3 regions of the Anaerosinus massiliensis genome follow, and region 2 is predicted to be linked to each of the others. Evidence: riboswitches for the same ligand, from Rfam matches in the RefSeq annotation. Region 2 holds a riboswitch; each other region holds the start of a gene.
What was found. Region 2 has a riboswitch for cobalamin ahead of BN6559_RS03430 (ABC transporter ATP-binding protein). Riboswitches for the same ligand answer to the same signal wherever they lie in the genome.
Positions count from the first base shown of each region.

Region 1: linked by a shared signal. The riboswitch ahead of BN6559_RS12755 (hypothetical protein) and the one ahead of BN6559_RS03430 (ABC transporter ATP-binding protein) in region 2 are both predicted to bind cobalamin.
Region 3: linked by a shared signal. The riboswitch ahead of BN6559_RS14855 (TonB-dependent receptor) and the one ahead of BN6559_RS03430 (ABC transporter ATP-binding protein) in region 2 are both predicted to bind cobalamin.

Region 1 covers NZ_LT575483.1:2,645,805-2,650,905, forward strand. The annotation lists gene argH (argininosuccinate lyase) at 1-472, shown strand, start outside; cobalamin riboswitch at 732-912, shown strand; cobalamin riboswitch at 1,033-1,214, shown strand; gene BN6559_RS12755 (hypothetical protein) at 1,486-2,895, shown strand; gene BN6559_RS12760 (TonB-dependent receptor domain-containing protein) at 2,991-5,101, shown strand, end outside.
Region 2 covers NZ_LT575483.1:636,121-641,221, reverse strand. The annotation lists gene feoB (ferrous iron transport protein B) at 1-1,098, shown strand, start outside; gene BN6559_RS19155 (hypothetical protein) at 1,183-1,359, shown strand; gene BN6559_RS03435 (HD-GYP domain-containing protein) at 1,398-1,994, shown strand; cobalamin riboswitch at 2,180-2,359, shown strand; gene BN6559_RS03430 (ABC transporter ATP-binding protein) at 2,721-3,560, shown strand; gene BN6559_RS03425 (ABC transporter permease) at 3,560-4,306, shown strand; tRNA gene BN6559_RS03420 (tRNA-Leu) at 4,423-4,505, shown strand; gene BN6559_RS03415 (helix-turn-helix domain-containing protein) at 4,532-4,837, opposite strand.
Region 3 covers NZ_LT575483.1:3,097,344-3,102,444, reverse strand. The annotation lists gene BN6559_RS14855 (TonB-dependent receptor) at 1-1,643, opposite strand, end outside; cobalamin riboswitch at 1,914-2,096, opposite strand; gene yddG (aromatic amino acid DMT transporter YddG) at 2,310-3,224, opposite strand; gene BN6559_RS14845 (DMT family transporter) at 3,381-4,307, opposite strand; gene BN6559_RS14840 (LysR family transcriptional regulator) at 4,623-5,101, shown strand, end outside.

The sequences.
Region 1 (5,101 bases), 2.0 Mb from region 2:
GTTAAAGGAAACGATACAACATTCACAATTGAAGAAAGAAATTGCTTATAAAAAGACACAAGAAAATTTTTCAACAGTTACGGCGCTTGCTGATTATCTGGTTGGAAAGTTTGATATATCTTTTGTTGAAGCGCACGATATTGTGGGAGGCATGGTTGCAGAAGTAATAGAGCAGGGAGCCTCTGTAAGTGGAATGGATAGCATGCTTCTTGAAAAATACTCAAAAGAAATTTTAGGAAATGCACTTGTGTTAAGTTCAGAAGAGATTGAAAGTGTTTTAGAACCTTCTAAAAATATTCAATCTAAAACGAGTTTGGGCAGTCCGAGCAAAACTTCTGTTGAAAAAATGCTGGATGAAGCGCAGTCGTGTTTAGCAGAGGATAAGAAATGGTTAGATGCTCAGATTAAACAAGTAGAAAAGGCTTATCAAAAAATAGAAATAGAAGAAAATAAAATTCTCAGTGTAGAATAATTCTTTTAAATATAAACAGATACGATTAGGAGTATATACTTGAAATCGTATCTGTTTTTTTCATATGTGAATAAGTAAACCTATATAATGAATTACTTTAATATATTACGAAAATAACAACATAAAACCAATTGCAAATTATAGATTGATAGGTTGAAAAACGTCGGAATATGTAAAACGAAATTACTGGACAAGGAAATTTTTCTGTGATAGTATGTAGGCAAATAAAGGGATAAAAGGAAAACAAAGAAAATTTAAATAAAGCTATTTCGGTACAGGTGCCTTTCGGGGCTTAATAGGGAAGATCGGTTAAAAGCCGACACGGTCCCGCCACTGTAATGGGGAGCAATGCTAAGAGATACCACTGGGATATATGCCTGGGAAGGTTTGGCGGCGCGATGAACCAGAGTCAGGAGAACTGCCTGTATAACATCACCGGTGACCTGCGAGAGATGGGGAGGGGATTATGGAGTATCAGTCTCTCTCTGGATATTTAATCGCAGAGGGATTTTTTTTACTATAGTAAAGTAAAGCAAAGGATAAAAGCACGAAACATATGATAATTGTATATTGGGATAGGTGCTCGTGAGAGCTTAATAGGGAAGACCGGTTGAAAGCCGGCGCGGTCCCGCCACTGTAATGGGGAGCAATGCCAAGAAATACCACTGGGGTGTAAATCCTGGGAAGGTTTGGCAGAGTGAAGATCCAGAGCCAGGAGAACTGCCTATCTGACAATCACCACTTGACCTGCGAGTGACAGGGAGGAGATTACGACAACTGGCAGATAACATTTATTTGTCAGGTTGAAGTAATGCTTACTCCCGATAAGGGAGTTTTTTTATTTGTCTTATTTTATTTAAATAAGACAAATAAAAAATTAGGTGGGAGCAGTGTGCAATAAAAACTTTTTAAGGAGGTGAGGTATTTTCGTGTCAGGCACTAAAAAGACCTCAGTGGCCCAAAGGCTGTTGAGTGCCGAGTTTTAAAAATAAAAAATGGGAGTGTGAATGTTTATGTCTACTAAGGTTGCTTATGGTACGTATGCTTATCCGGCACCAGATTATGTAGGTGTAGGTGATATCGGAACGGCTACCTATAATGGTTCAAGTATTGCGGCACATGCCGGTGTAGTCAAAACTTATGTGGATTCTGGAATAACTAAAAAGATTGCTGGCGATCCTAAACCGTTCTATTTCAAAAACAGCGCCGGTGCCGATCGGGTGCTCGTGGCTTCTCTTGCATGGTCAGGTGGTGTGGCGAACACCCATTTTCTCATTTATCAGGCGAATGCCGACAATACTTCACCCTATACCTGGGGCAGTCCCGTATATGGACCGCAGACCTGGTCGATTGGCAGTACCGCGATCACCAATCCCTATAAATTTGTAACCAAAACGATAGGCGGCGTATGCTATATCTATGGCATCGACTATGATAATAAGACTGTTTTCCGCATTAGTAGCAGTGAGGACACCTATACCCTTGATACTGCGCATAGTTTCACCTTTACTCCGCCAACAGGGCAAGAATCCTATGGCGTCGACTTGCAAGTCATCGGAGATTCTGTATTTGCTCTGTTTATTAGTGGTACCAATCTAACGGGAAGCAATGCTTCCTATGTGAAGAGTACTTTGGTTCGCTTAAGTACATCTCTGGACTCGCCAATCTACAAGGGACCGCATGGCTCTGCAACGGCACCGGGGTCAGAAGTCTGGCCGGCTGAAAATGCTTTTAGTATTCAAGCTTATGGGGATTATTTGTATCTGATTGCTGTCGGTGGTATGCAGCATTATACTACACCGATTACCTGGAATCCGACATCTCGCCTCCAAAAAATTGCGATCAGTGATTTGACCGTAACTGATGTACTTAGAGCAGCTACAACTGCTGAAGCTTCAACCAAACCAAATGATTGCTTTGATTTTCGCGCGCTCACCTTTAACAATGATGGTAGTCAGGCATTCATTTTAACTGGTGCGTATGACGCTACTTACACCATGAGCTGGCGCTTGTATGCAACTGATATGGATACGCTTGCTTCTACTAGCAACATCTCCCTAGTAAGCAGCCTAGTGACAACTAAAATTGCAAAGGTTGTAGATCACAAAAATATTTTAGCGGGCTATCTATGGACGTTGATGTATTCGGAAAGCACGGAGTCAACTTGGTTTACACGTGGCAACGATTTGGCAATTTATGATAGTAATGGAATCGTTGGTAGCGCTGCCACGATTACGATGCTCAGTAGCCTGGGAGCAAGTAATTCTCCTTCTCTCAATTCGATAACTCTTTATGGTGGTGAAGTTGCACCGCCAACGCAGGTTTTAAAAGGCTATGCGGCTCCAGCTTTTGTTTCCAATTCCGAACAGGCACTGATCGAACGGAAAAGACTGTTTGAATTGATGCGCAAGAATCAAAAATAGGACACGACAGAATATTTCGTAATGATAATTCTCTGTGGAAGGGAAAGTATTTTCCTTCCACTTTTTTGAATTGAACGAAGTAAGGAGATAGAATTTTGCGAAAACGAAAGAATCTGATTAGTGAGGTAAAAAAAAGGCGTGTACTGCTGGTGGCATTGGTAGCGTTGGCCTTGATTCATATAACGCCAGCATATGCGTCAGAAATTCTAAACGATGCAACACCAGCTTTGAAAAAGAATATGAAAAATACGTCCTTTGCAATTGGGGCAGGGGAGACAGTGACGACTTGGTCTGGCAACAAGGAACAGTCTGGGATAATTAATGTTCGGTACAATGGCAATATCGTTGTTCTAGGCGGCGGGATTTGGCGCCCTATGGATGCAACGTCACTTAGATTGCAAAACGGGACTTTTGAATTATATAAAGACGCCTTAGTGGATATGTCTTATAAATATGGGGAAAACTATCCGGCTAACAGTTGGAACAGTAATATCACTAGAAGTGATCGAGGTTTTATAGCTTATAATGCTATTCTACATAACGGGGCAATTTTGCGTATGAATGTAAACGATGATTATTCGGATGATTTTGCTTTTGATAATCCTCAACTTACCGCTGGCGAAGATTCCGCTATGGTTAAGGTACAGATTCGGTATTGTAAAAACTTCGGCGGAACCGACTGGGAAGCCAGTAAGGCGAATTATTTGTCGGGAAGCACTAGTAATATTATTTCTCTGTTGAATTTAGATTCGAATGTAGCTAATAAGCTTAATTTTGTAGGACAAAGCTATTATATTGATGATTCGCTACACAAGTATCTATTTGTGCCGGAATTAACATCAGAGACTTCTACAGATCCTTATACTGGTGCAATCTCCAAATCTTATAAAGTAGACTGGACGGCAACACGCACCGATCTTATTTCTCAGGGGGTACTCAGCGCGGCCAATGCCCAGTTGTCAATGCGCAATCTATGGCGAATGGAGGACGGCTTGTTCTGGAAACGGGGTGAAGAGCTGCGTTTCGCGAATTCACAGGGGCAAAATGAAGGGGCAGATGGTCCTTGGGCGCAGGTTTGGCGTGGAAAGTATAGTTTTGACGGTGCATATGGCTCTGACTTTGGGCAAAGCTACAACGGTATTCAGGTCGGTTATGATAAAGCGCGGGAAGGAAAGTTGTTTGGCGGTAAACTGTATACGGGACTCTTTCTGAGTTTATTAAACTCAGATGTCGATTTTCGTCAACATACCATGAAAAGTGGGCTAGATGAAGCACTTTATAGCAGTTCTATAGGCGATTTAAAGAGTAAGGGCATTGGTCTGTATACGAGTTGGCTTGGCGATAAGGGACATTACCTTGATTTGACCGTCCGTGGTTCAAAACTGAATAATAAATACAAATATTATGATGCAGATGATGTTTTGTATGACAATGATTATAGCACATGGGCGTATGGTGCTGGCTTTCGCTATGGGTATCAAAAGGACTTGCCTCGTGGGTGGTATATACAACCACAGGTCGGTATTTCCTATGGCACGATGAAAGCGTATAGTTTTATCCAGGCTAATAATATGCGGTATAACCAAGATAAAATGGAAATGCTCATCGGGCGCCTAGGGATCAGTGCTGGACGAAATTTTGGCAGCGGCGATAGGCAAGGCACTGTGTACGCTCGTGCCGCAGTCAATCACGATTTTAAAGATGGCGGCAGTGCGAGTGCTGATGCTATGAATTATAGTTCATACTATCAAAAGAATGTGGTGGCATCCAGCATGGCAATGGACAATCTGGCAGGCCATGATACCTGGTATGAATTTGCCGTAGGAACCAATCTGCAGACCGGCAAAGATAGGAATACTTTTGTCGAATTGACGAAAACCGTTGGCGGCAAAGTCAATACCGATTGGCAAGTCAACGCCGGCATGTCCTGGCGTTTTGGCGGGGGTGTCTCACCGCAGACAGCAAAGCCGCCACAAGCCGATAAGACGATCCAAGATGATCAATCGGTTAGTGGAGTGAGCAAAACAGTTGACGATGAGAAGCTGATAACGCCAACTGCTCAAACTTTTGAACAGCCAGATAATAAAATACAGGTTAACCAAGAAGATCAGTCTAAGACTGATCAAGCTACTCAGGTAGAAGCTGCCAGTCAGACAGATACTACAACGGTCATTACGAATGCATTTGCTCCAGAGACGGCACCGAT
Region 2 (5,101 bases):
GAATTTATTGGTGAGACTCTTACACCTTGGACAGAAGAGACACTTGCAGGATTGGAAGTTGCTGATTGGTTGCAATCAATGATTCTTGATGGTGTAATTGCCGGTGTTGGTGGGGTGTTAACTTTCGTTCCATTAATCTTTACCTTGTTTTTCTGCTTAAGCTTCTTGGACGGGACAGGGTATATGGCACGGGTTGCGTTTATTATGGATCCGGTTATGCGCCGGGCAGGTCTTACAGGCAAAGGCGTTATGCCATTGATTATGGGATTTGGTTGTGCAGTTCCGGCGATTATGGGCGCAAGAGCTTTAGATTCAGAAAAGGACAGACGCATTGCTATGCTCGTTACGCCATTTTTAACTTGCGGTGCTAAACTTCCTGTTATGGCATTATTTGCAGCGATCTTTTTCCCGGAAAATGCAACAAATGTAGTTTTTTCAATTTATGTTGCAGGGGTTATTTTGGCAATTGTTATGGCAAAGGTTTTAAATTCAACTACGTTTAAGAGTGAAGATAGTACGTTCTTGTTGGAATTACCACCATATAGATTTCCGGATATGGAAACTGTTTTATTAGAAACATGGGATAAAGGAAAAGGGTTCTTAATTAAAGCTGGTACAATTATTTTTGCGATGTCCATTGTTATTTGGTTCTTAAGCAGTTATAATTTTGGCGGCTCGGCTGAAATGGAAGAAAGTTTCTTAGCTTCTATTGGGGCTGCAATTTCAAATCTCTTTATTTTCCATGGGTTTGCTACTTGGGAATCAGGTGCGGCTGTTCTTACAGGCATTTTGGCCAAAGAAGCGGTTGTTTCTACAATGGGCGTATTATATGGTGTAGCGGAAGTGGCAGAAGAAGCAACTGAAGCAGCACAGCAAATGCAAGATTCAATCGGCGTAGCTTTTTCAGCACTTTCTGCATATGCGTTTATGATTTTCATTGCACTTTATACACCATGTATGACTGCACTTGGAACGATTAAAAAAGAGTTTTCCTCTTGGAAGTGGATGCTATTCTCCGCTGGTTATACATTTGCGGTGGCATGGGTTGTTTCATTAATTGTATATCAAGTTGGAAAATTATTAGGTTTTGGCGCTTAAGATGAAAAAGCGAATCATCTACCGTATATTTGGAAGATGATTCGCTTTGAATCTCTATTCAATGTTTAAAGGAGGATGGGAAATATGGCTATAGGAACAATTTCGACAGCGGTTATTGCAGCTGTTATTGGTTTTGTATTTATTTTAGGAATGAAAAAAATTATTAGAAAGTTTACAAAAGGAGAAAGTGATTGCTGTACGACAAGTAGCTGTGGTAGCTGTAATTGTCATTGCTCAGAAACAACGAAGGATAAGAATTAATTACTTTACAGATAGCGAGGTTACGCATAAGGGGATTTATGAATCGAATTCTTTTAGCAACAGACTTACATGAAATTGTTGATGCTTTGGGAACTACGTTAGATGCAAAGAGTGCATATACCTGCGGCCATTCAGAACGAGTCGCTGAAGTTTCTTTAGCAATTGCCAAAATTTTATTTTTATCAGAAAGTGAGCAACTTAGAATTCATATTGGAGCCCATCTTCATGATATTGGGAAAATCGGTATTCCTGATTGCATTTTAAATAAACCAGGAAAATTGGACGACCAAGAATATGAGGTTATGAAGAAACATCCAGTCATCGGTTATCAAATTGTGAACAAAGTAAGAGTTTTAAAACCGATATCAGATATTGTTCGTCATCATCATGAACGGATGGATGGCAGAGGATATCCAGATGGATTAAAGGGTGAAGAAATTTCTTTGGCATCGCGTATTGTTGCGATTGCAGATGCCTTCGATGCGATGACGAGTCAGCGTGCTTATCGTTCTAAAATAAAAGCGATTGAGGCAATTGAACAATTAAAATATAATCGTGGAACGCAATTTGATGCAAATATTGTTGATGTTGTAGTCAAGCATAAATTATTAGAAAATTTGGCTCTGAATGTATAAGAATTATTACAAATCTATGTAATAATTCTTTTTTTATAGTTCTTTTATTGCAGGGCTGTATTTTTAGGTTTAGTGTGCAGTTTTATTAAAATTTGCAGAAAAAATTAGTATTTGTTAGAAAATTATGAAAAACATTAAGACCATGATATTGACAGGAAAGTGTTGTAGTGATAGAATGAACCAAAATCGAATAAAACGAGTTAGGTGTCTAAAGACTTAATAGGGAAGTTTGGTGTAATGCCAACGCGGTCCCGCCACTGTAATAGTGAGTTGCTTCTATATATACCACTGAAATGCTTATTTTGGGAAGGTTTGGAGCTGCGATGAACTAAAGCCAGGAGAACTGCCTAATTAACAATCACCGATTGACCTGCGAGCGATGGGGAGGCGATTCATAAAGCAATCTATTATGTGGACTGTATAAATTTTGAGATTTTTTGGATTGATTTTATAAACCATAGAACCTCTTTTGCAGAAAGAGGTTTTTGTTGTTTTAATAAAAGTTTCTTTGCTTTTTAGCTTTGGCAAGGATACATTGCTCATATATTTGCCTTGTTACGTATTTACGTAGCCATGTTTCTAAATTTAGAAACATGTTTTTTTTGTCTGTTTAAGTTGAATAGGTGGATCATGTTTTTGAAAATTCACGTTATTGTTATGAAAATATGGATATTACAACTTGGAAATTAATAAAAACAAGTGAATTTTATTTTTGGAGTGACTAAAGTGATAAAGATGAAAGAGTTAGTAAAAGTTTTTGGTCAACGAATTGCAGTAAATCAATTAAATTTAGAAATAAAAGAAGGTGAGATATTTGGTTTGCTAGGACCTAATGGAGCAGGTAAAACGACGACAATTCGTATGTTGTCGATGTTAACGAAACCATCTTCTGGCGATATTATAATTCATGGGTTACATGTTCAACAGGAAGAAGAAAAAATAAAAGCCATGATTGGTATTGTTCCGCAGCATGTCAATTTAGATCAGGATTTAACGGTGGGAGAGAACCTTGAACTACATGGACGTTTACATCACATGCCAGAGCGTGAACGTAAGGAAAGGATACTTTCTTTATTAGCGTATGTGGAATTAAGTGAGAGAATTCATGATCGTGTACAGGAGCTGTCGGGGGGAATGAAACGGCGTTTATTAATCGCGCGGGCATTAATGCATAAACCAAAAATTTTATTGTTGGACGAACCAACAGTTGCACTTGATCCGCAAGTTAGACGCCGATTATGGGATTTAATTCGTCGTATGCATAATGACGATATTACAGTACTTTTGACTACGCATTATATTGAGGAAGCAGAGCAGCTTTGTCAGCGTGTAGCAATTATGGAAAAAGGAAGTCTCATCGCATTGGATAAACCAGAGAATTTATGCAAAAAGGCAGGCAGTTATGTGGTGGAGTGGGAAGGAAAATTAGGTAGGGAATATAATTTTTTCCCTACACGAGAAAAAGCGGCTGCTTTCGCCGGTTCAATCCATACTACAGCGACGATACGACACTCAAATTTAGAAGATGTTTTTGTTGAGTTGACTGGAAGAAAGGTGAACAGCTGATGTTTTATGATATTATGACGGTGTTTTGGCGTGATTGGATTGTATTGAAACGGCGTTTAATAAAATTTTTATTAAGTCGTATGATTGCTCCAATGCTTTATTTAGTTGCTTTTGGCTGGGGGTTAGGCAGGAGTATTCCAGAAACCTATATCGGAGGAAGTTATTTAGATTTTTTAGTGCCTGGTATTCTTGCTTTGAATTCGATGAATATCAGTTTCAACAGTGTTGGACCGTCTTTACATACTGCGCGGATGTATCATAAAAGTCTTGAAGAATATCTTGTGGCTCCGGTTAAACCATTGGCTTTTATTATTGGGAAAATCGCTGCTGGAACATTGCGTGGTATTTTGTCTTCTATCATTATTATGATTATGGCATATGCATTTGGCGCACATTTTCATATGGATTTCTTTTTTTTCAGTATATTAATTATAAATTGTGTGATTTTTTCGGCATTTGGATTTATTGCAGCAATGCTCATTGATTCACATGAAGATATGGGAAGCGTAAATACTTATATCTTATTGCCAATGTCTTTTTTGTGCGGTACTTTTTTTTCACCGGATAAGTTGCCAATCATCTTTAAAGTTGTTATTGAAAGCTTGCCGCTGACGCATACGAGTGCTTTGCTGCGTACCATTGGCAGTGGGCAGACTGGATCGATGGCTTCGTTATGTATTTTATTTATTTACATAGTACTTGCGTTTGGAGGGTGTATTTTCACAATGCGAAAAATATGTAAATAGTAAGCGAGTGATCTATGACATGAACAATTGGAAATTAATAACATACGAAAATATTTGATGTTTCGTTATTATTTTGCTATAATTATTAAGCAAGCTTATGAAATACTTCTGCACATGCGGGTGTGGCGGAATTGGCAGACGCACCAGACTTAGGATCTGGCGGGTAACCGTGGGGGTTCAAGTCCCTTCACCCGCACCATATATGAGTAATATCCTCTGTGATTTTCACAGAGGTTTTTTGTTGTGCGCAAAAATGACGGAGCAGTCACATATGAATTGCAATTTGTGCAATTCTGATTTTTCATACGGAAGAAAAAATCTTATTACGTCTATATCTAATGCATCTGCGATGGCAAATAAAACGTCGAGTGAATATGCTTTCGTAGAATTTGGCGCCTCAATTTTGCTTAGATAACTTTTGCTAATGCCGACTTTTGCAGAAAGTGTTTCCTGCGTAAGTCCTTTAATTTTTCGATAATAAATGATCCATTTGGCGATTTGTCGATAACGCTCATCGTAACTAATTTTCATATGATAAATTCCCCCTTAATAGAATTATAGATGTGTTTAAAATTAGATGTATTTCACCTATAGTGAAATACATCTAATTTGGAATAGTTGCACTTATAATGAAAGAAGAGTATACTAAAACAATAAAGATGAAAAAAAGTCAATAGAAAAATGAAGTTTTAATGAAATAATTAAGAAAAAAAGGAGATGAATAAATAGTTTTTGCATTTAAAGGATAAATATCACAAATTCTCAAAAAAGACGAATTGATTTGGAGAAGGAGAA
Region 3 (5,101 bases), 2.5 Mb from region 2:
TTGATACCAACCTCATTTTGTTTGGTTTTATTCGGAGATAAAATTTCCCCAGCATTCTTATAAGTAGAACCAACAACCGTACCCGCATCAAAATTTTCTGAGTGACTTGCATAAAAAGATACATGATCAATCGGTTGATACGATATCGCATACGTTGGAGAATACGCATCACTTTCTACACGAGAAGACAACTTTCCTGTCGCTGTGTTATAGGCATTCACCTCAGCATCATGTCTATGTAAACCTACTAACACATTCATCTTTTTATAATCCATGGAATCCACGACTGACCAGCCCTTGATTCTTGTCTTATTTGAAAGCGCACTTTCATACGCTACATTCACATCCTGTGTTTGGTCTAAACCTGTATAAATATTACCTTTACCAATGGTATAGGTTTTAACATTTTTTGCTGCATCACGATTGCGCCATGCTTGATCGGCTGCAATGGTCAATGTATGATCCACCTCACCGGTTTTGAAATTCCCCATGACACCCGTTTGTAAATAATAAGCTTTCTGCGGCGTAGTTGTACTCTGTGTATTAATAGAAAAATCCCCTAAATCATTGATCAAGGTCACTGCACTGTTCTGATACATAACATTTTTATTTAATTTATTACGCATCACGCCGCCATTTAAAAATGCTTTCCAATGCGCATTTAAAATTTGTTCATGATTCAGCGTAGCACTCCAGCCATAGGACGCTTTCGCCATACCATCAAACGAATAATTTTTACTCGCATCAGGAACGCTCGGCATTTTCGTTACATTGGACCCCAGCTTAAACCATCTCTGTCCATTTAAAATATCGATATCCCGATAACCGGCAAATAAATTTGTTTTGCTTTTTTCATCGACATGATCAAGATCAAGATAGATACTCTTGGCTTTAATCCGTTCATTACTGATACTTGTCTGTCCATTCAAGTTCTCAGTGTTGACACGAATTCCCCATTCTTTATCTTTTCCGAACCTGCGGCCAAAATCATAATATTCACCGAAGAGACCTTTTCCAGAGAAAGTTTGTGTATAACGATTGAGCGGTTCATCACCAGCTTTTTTCGTAACAAAATTAACAAGTCCGCCAGCCGTATCCGATTCATATTGCGTGCCAGTGCCGCTAATTCCACTGTTGGGGCCAGAAACAATTTCAACTTTTTCAGCTACATGCGTCGGTGCATTAAACTGTGTCCAAATACCGGGAACGCCATTGACGTAGGTGCTTGTTCCATTCGCTCGAAATCCACGAAATGTGAAATCATTATGCAGCACACTACCCGACTGCCGAATCGATGGTGTATTAGCCAATACACTATCTAAAGGCTGGGTTGGATCGCCAAAAGTTTCGATGGTCTTTTCTGATAAAAAGGCAACCGTAAACGGTGTATCCATGACATCTTTTTCGCCAAGGAATCCCACTGAACCAGTTTTAGCAAGAAAGCCTCCTGCATAAGTTTCCCTTTCTCCCGTTACAACAATTTCATCAAAATCATACTCCGGCATTGCCTTGTTTTCCTCTGTTGAACTTTCTTCTTGTACAACTGCCTCCGCAGCCAAACCAACTGGTAAATTCACTCCGTTTGCCATAAAAATAAATCCTGAAAGGACTCCCCAAGTAGCTTTTTTTGTTAATTTTCTCATTTTTCCTCCTTGATTTGTCCCTTCATTCATATAAACAAAGAGCACAATATCTCCACACCAATCTTTATCTAACTTTTCTTCGATACGAAAAAAATCTGCCTGCAAAGCGCAGGCAGATTTTGCACACTCATATAAAAATTTTTCAGCAAATAAATAAAAAATCGGCTTATAAAACAAGCCGAAGAAAATCTACTCCACCAAAACAAATCTAGATGGTATCAAATCTCCTCCCCATCGCTCGCAGGTACAAGCATCCATACATGAATGCTAACGGTGATTGCTAAACAGGCAGTTCTCCTGGCTCCAGTTCATCGTTTCTCCGCACCTTCCCAAAGCTTTTGCTCCAGTGGCATTTTTACGGATTCACTCCCTGTTACAGTGGCGGGACCGCGCTGACCTTACATCAGACTTCCCTATTAAGTCCTTTCGGACACCTGCTTCAACTCATATAATCTTTTCCATATTTCGATATTATGATAGCATTGACAAATTTTATTGTCAATGATTTTCGCTAAAAATTTCCCTGATCCGACATGTAGGCGCATTCATTATGCATTTTTATCAAAAAACATACTTCAGCAATATAATTAACTCAAAATAAAAAACCCAACTGCATCTTAAAAGAAATTAGAGTTTTGTCTTCTTTATGAATTAAATGATAAATCATTATGAAGAACAAACTTTATCTTTTGCTATCTGCTCTTTCGTCGCCTGCCAGCACAAAACGGAGCCCAAACATACCATCACCACACCTTGCCAAAAAGAAAAAGAAAGTGGTGCATGCAATAGCACTGAAGATAATAACGATGATACGATCGGTGTGAAGTATGATGCACTCGCAAGTATTGTAATATCGCCATATAAAATACCAAAATTCCAGGCAGCATACCCAAATCCTACTGCACAGCCTGCCATCAATGCATAAAATATTGCATGCATGCTAAGGTTAAGTGAAACTCCACTCATAAAGAACTTCCCCCATAAAACAACAGTAATAAGGATAAAGAACACTACAATTTCGTTTTTTCCCTCCGACAACCTATTTGTTACAGTACAGTATCCAGCCCAAATAAAAGCGCCTGCAAACGCTAAAACGTAGCTAAACGGGTTACTTTTTATATTGCTCATCATCACACTTAAATCTAAGCCTTTCTCGCCTCCCAAGGTCCAACAAACACCAAGAAAAGAAAGAAGCAGTCCGGGAATAAGCAAAAATGTGAATTTCTGCTTGTTAAAAATGATAGCGAATACGATTGTAAGGCAAGGCCACAAATAATTTATAATATTGACTTCAATTGCCTGCGTCCCTGTATTTGCATACCCAATCGCCAGCGCAAACGATATCTCATACGCCATAAATAAAAAACCGCCAAACAACAAATAGCTCCGAGAAAAAGTTTTTATTTTGGGCACGCCTAAGGTAACGAGAAGAAGAGCCGAAGCAAATGTATAAATCAGCGCAATACCGCCAAGTGGATCAAGCATCTCACTTATGCTATGAATTAAACCAACCATTGTGCTCCAAAGCACGATCGCAATTAACCCAATAGCGGTGGCATTATTTTTAGCTCCTATGTTCATCCATATAATCCCCTTTTTGTTCATGTGTAAAAAATAATACCATTCCAGCTTCAATGCATACTCCGACAATCTATGGACGAATTCCAATAAAAGGTACTTGTAGTTTAATCAATATGAGACTGACTTGCAACACCACTTTATTAAAATGACTGTGATTTACATATCTGCCTTGATATCATTGTTTATTTGCGGACGAATTCTATAATTCATCAATATGATAGAACCTATTACCAGAAAAATACCGATGATATTCGCTGCATTTAACTGCTCCTTAAAAATCGCAACCCCAAGTACTGCCGCAGCAACGGCTTCAACGGACGCGATTACAGGCACCTTGCTGCTCTCTGTAATTTTTTGCAACCCTTGATAATAGATAAGATATGCAATCGCTGTTGGTATCAAAGCATAGAAAAAACCTAACCAAAGTACACTCTTATTCAAAACAGCGGGATTTTCTAAAGGATTCATAAAAATAACGAGGAAGACCGCGGCAAACAAATAGCTATACGTGCTGATAACATAGGCATTGCATTTCTCCCCAGCAAATTTTCCGATAATTGCCGTCATTCCATAACAAAAGCCAGATCCTATCCCACACAAAACTCCGAACAGCGATAAAAGCATAAGATCAAACTTTCCGCCAGTCGCAGCAAACGTACACCCGACAATATTTACAATCATCGCCGCAAATTTTATCCATGTGATTTTTTCACGGAATAAAAAGTAAGAAGCCACCGTTGTAAATACCGGGGCACTATTCATCAAAACAGCACTCACCGTCACACCAGTTAAGATAACGGCTTTACTATAAATTATATTACAGATTCCATGGCAAACAAGACCTAACAGTGCACAAAATAAAAGAGTCCGCCTACTCACCCGAAATGAATCAAAGCCAAATTTTGCAATCGTAATGACCGCGAGAATAAGAAAAGAAAAAGCCATACGTAAAAAGCTTGTAAATTCCAGTGATGAACCCTGTTGCTCCATCAACTGGATAAAAGGACCGATGCAGCCCCATAATACACCGGCAATAAAAACTTGTAAATATCCCTTAAATTCCGTGTTTTGTAATACTTTCATAAAAATAATTCCTTCCGATTATGCCTACTTCCACTCATCTTTATAGATATTAGAAACGACTATTATAATCCATCTTTTAATTTTTGACTCCACAGACTACAATCTTACAATGCGAAAAGATTGAAATTGTATTTCACGCTCGCTATAAAATTCATTCAAATAATTTTGCAAATTCAGCAGCAAAGTCTTTCCTATTTCTATGCACTACAGTAAATGAATTGTATTTTATACTACCTTAGTATAAAATAAGCCTATCATAAAGTAAAACTAAGAATTATATAAGTTATACATAGTATAACTTAAAAGGAGAAACTTATGGAAAGTGCGAGATGCAAAGCGTTTTTAGCTGCTGTAGAGGCCGGAAGTTTTTCAAAGGCGGCGGAAGTTCTAAATTATACCCCGTCTGGTGTGAGTCAACTCGTCAGTGCTTTTGAAAATGAACTAGGTTTTTCTTTGTTACGACGAAATAAAAAAGGGGTGATCCCAACTGAAAATGGAGAAAAACTTTTACCTGTTGTACGAGAATTTCTTTTGCAGGAAAATCGTATCTATCAGCTTGCAGCAGAAATGAATGGTCTTCTAATAGGCAGCATTACAATCGCTGCCTACTCTAGTATTGCAACACACTGGCTGCCAAGCGTTATCCGCAAATTTCAAGAGGATTATCCGCAAATTAAAATCAAACTGATGGAAGGAATACGACAGGAAGTGACGAAATGGCTGGATGAAAAAATTGCCGATGTAGCCTTTCTGAGTTACAAAGACCCAATGCCTTACGATTGGCTACCACTTGC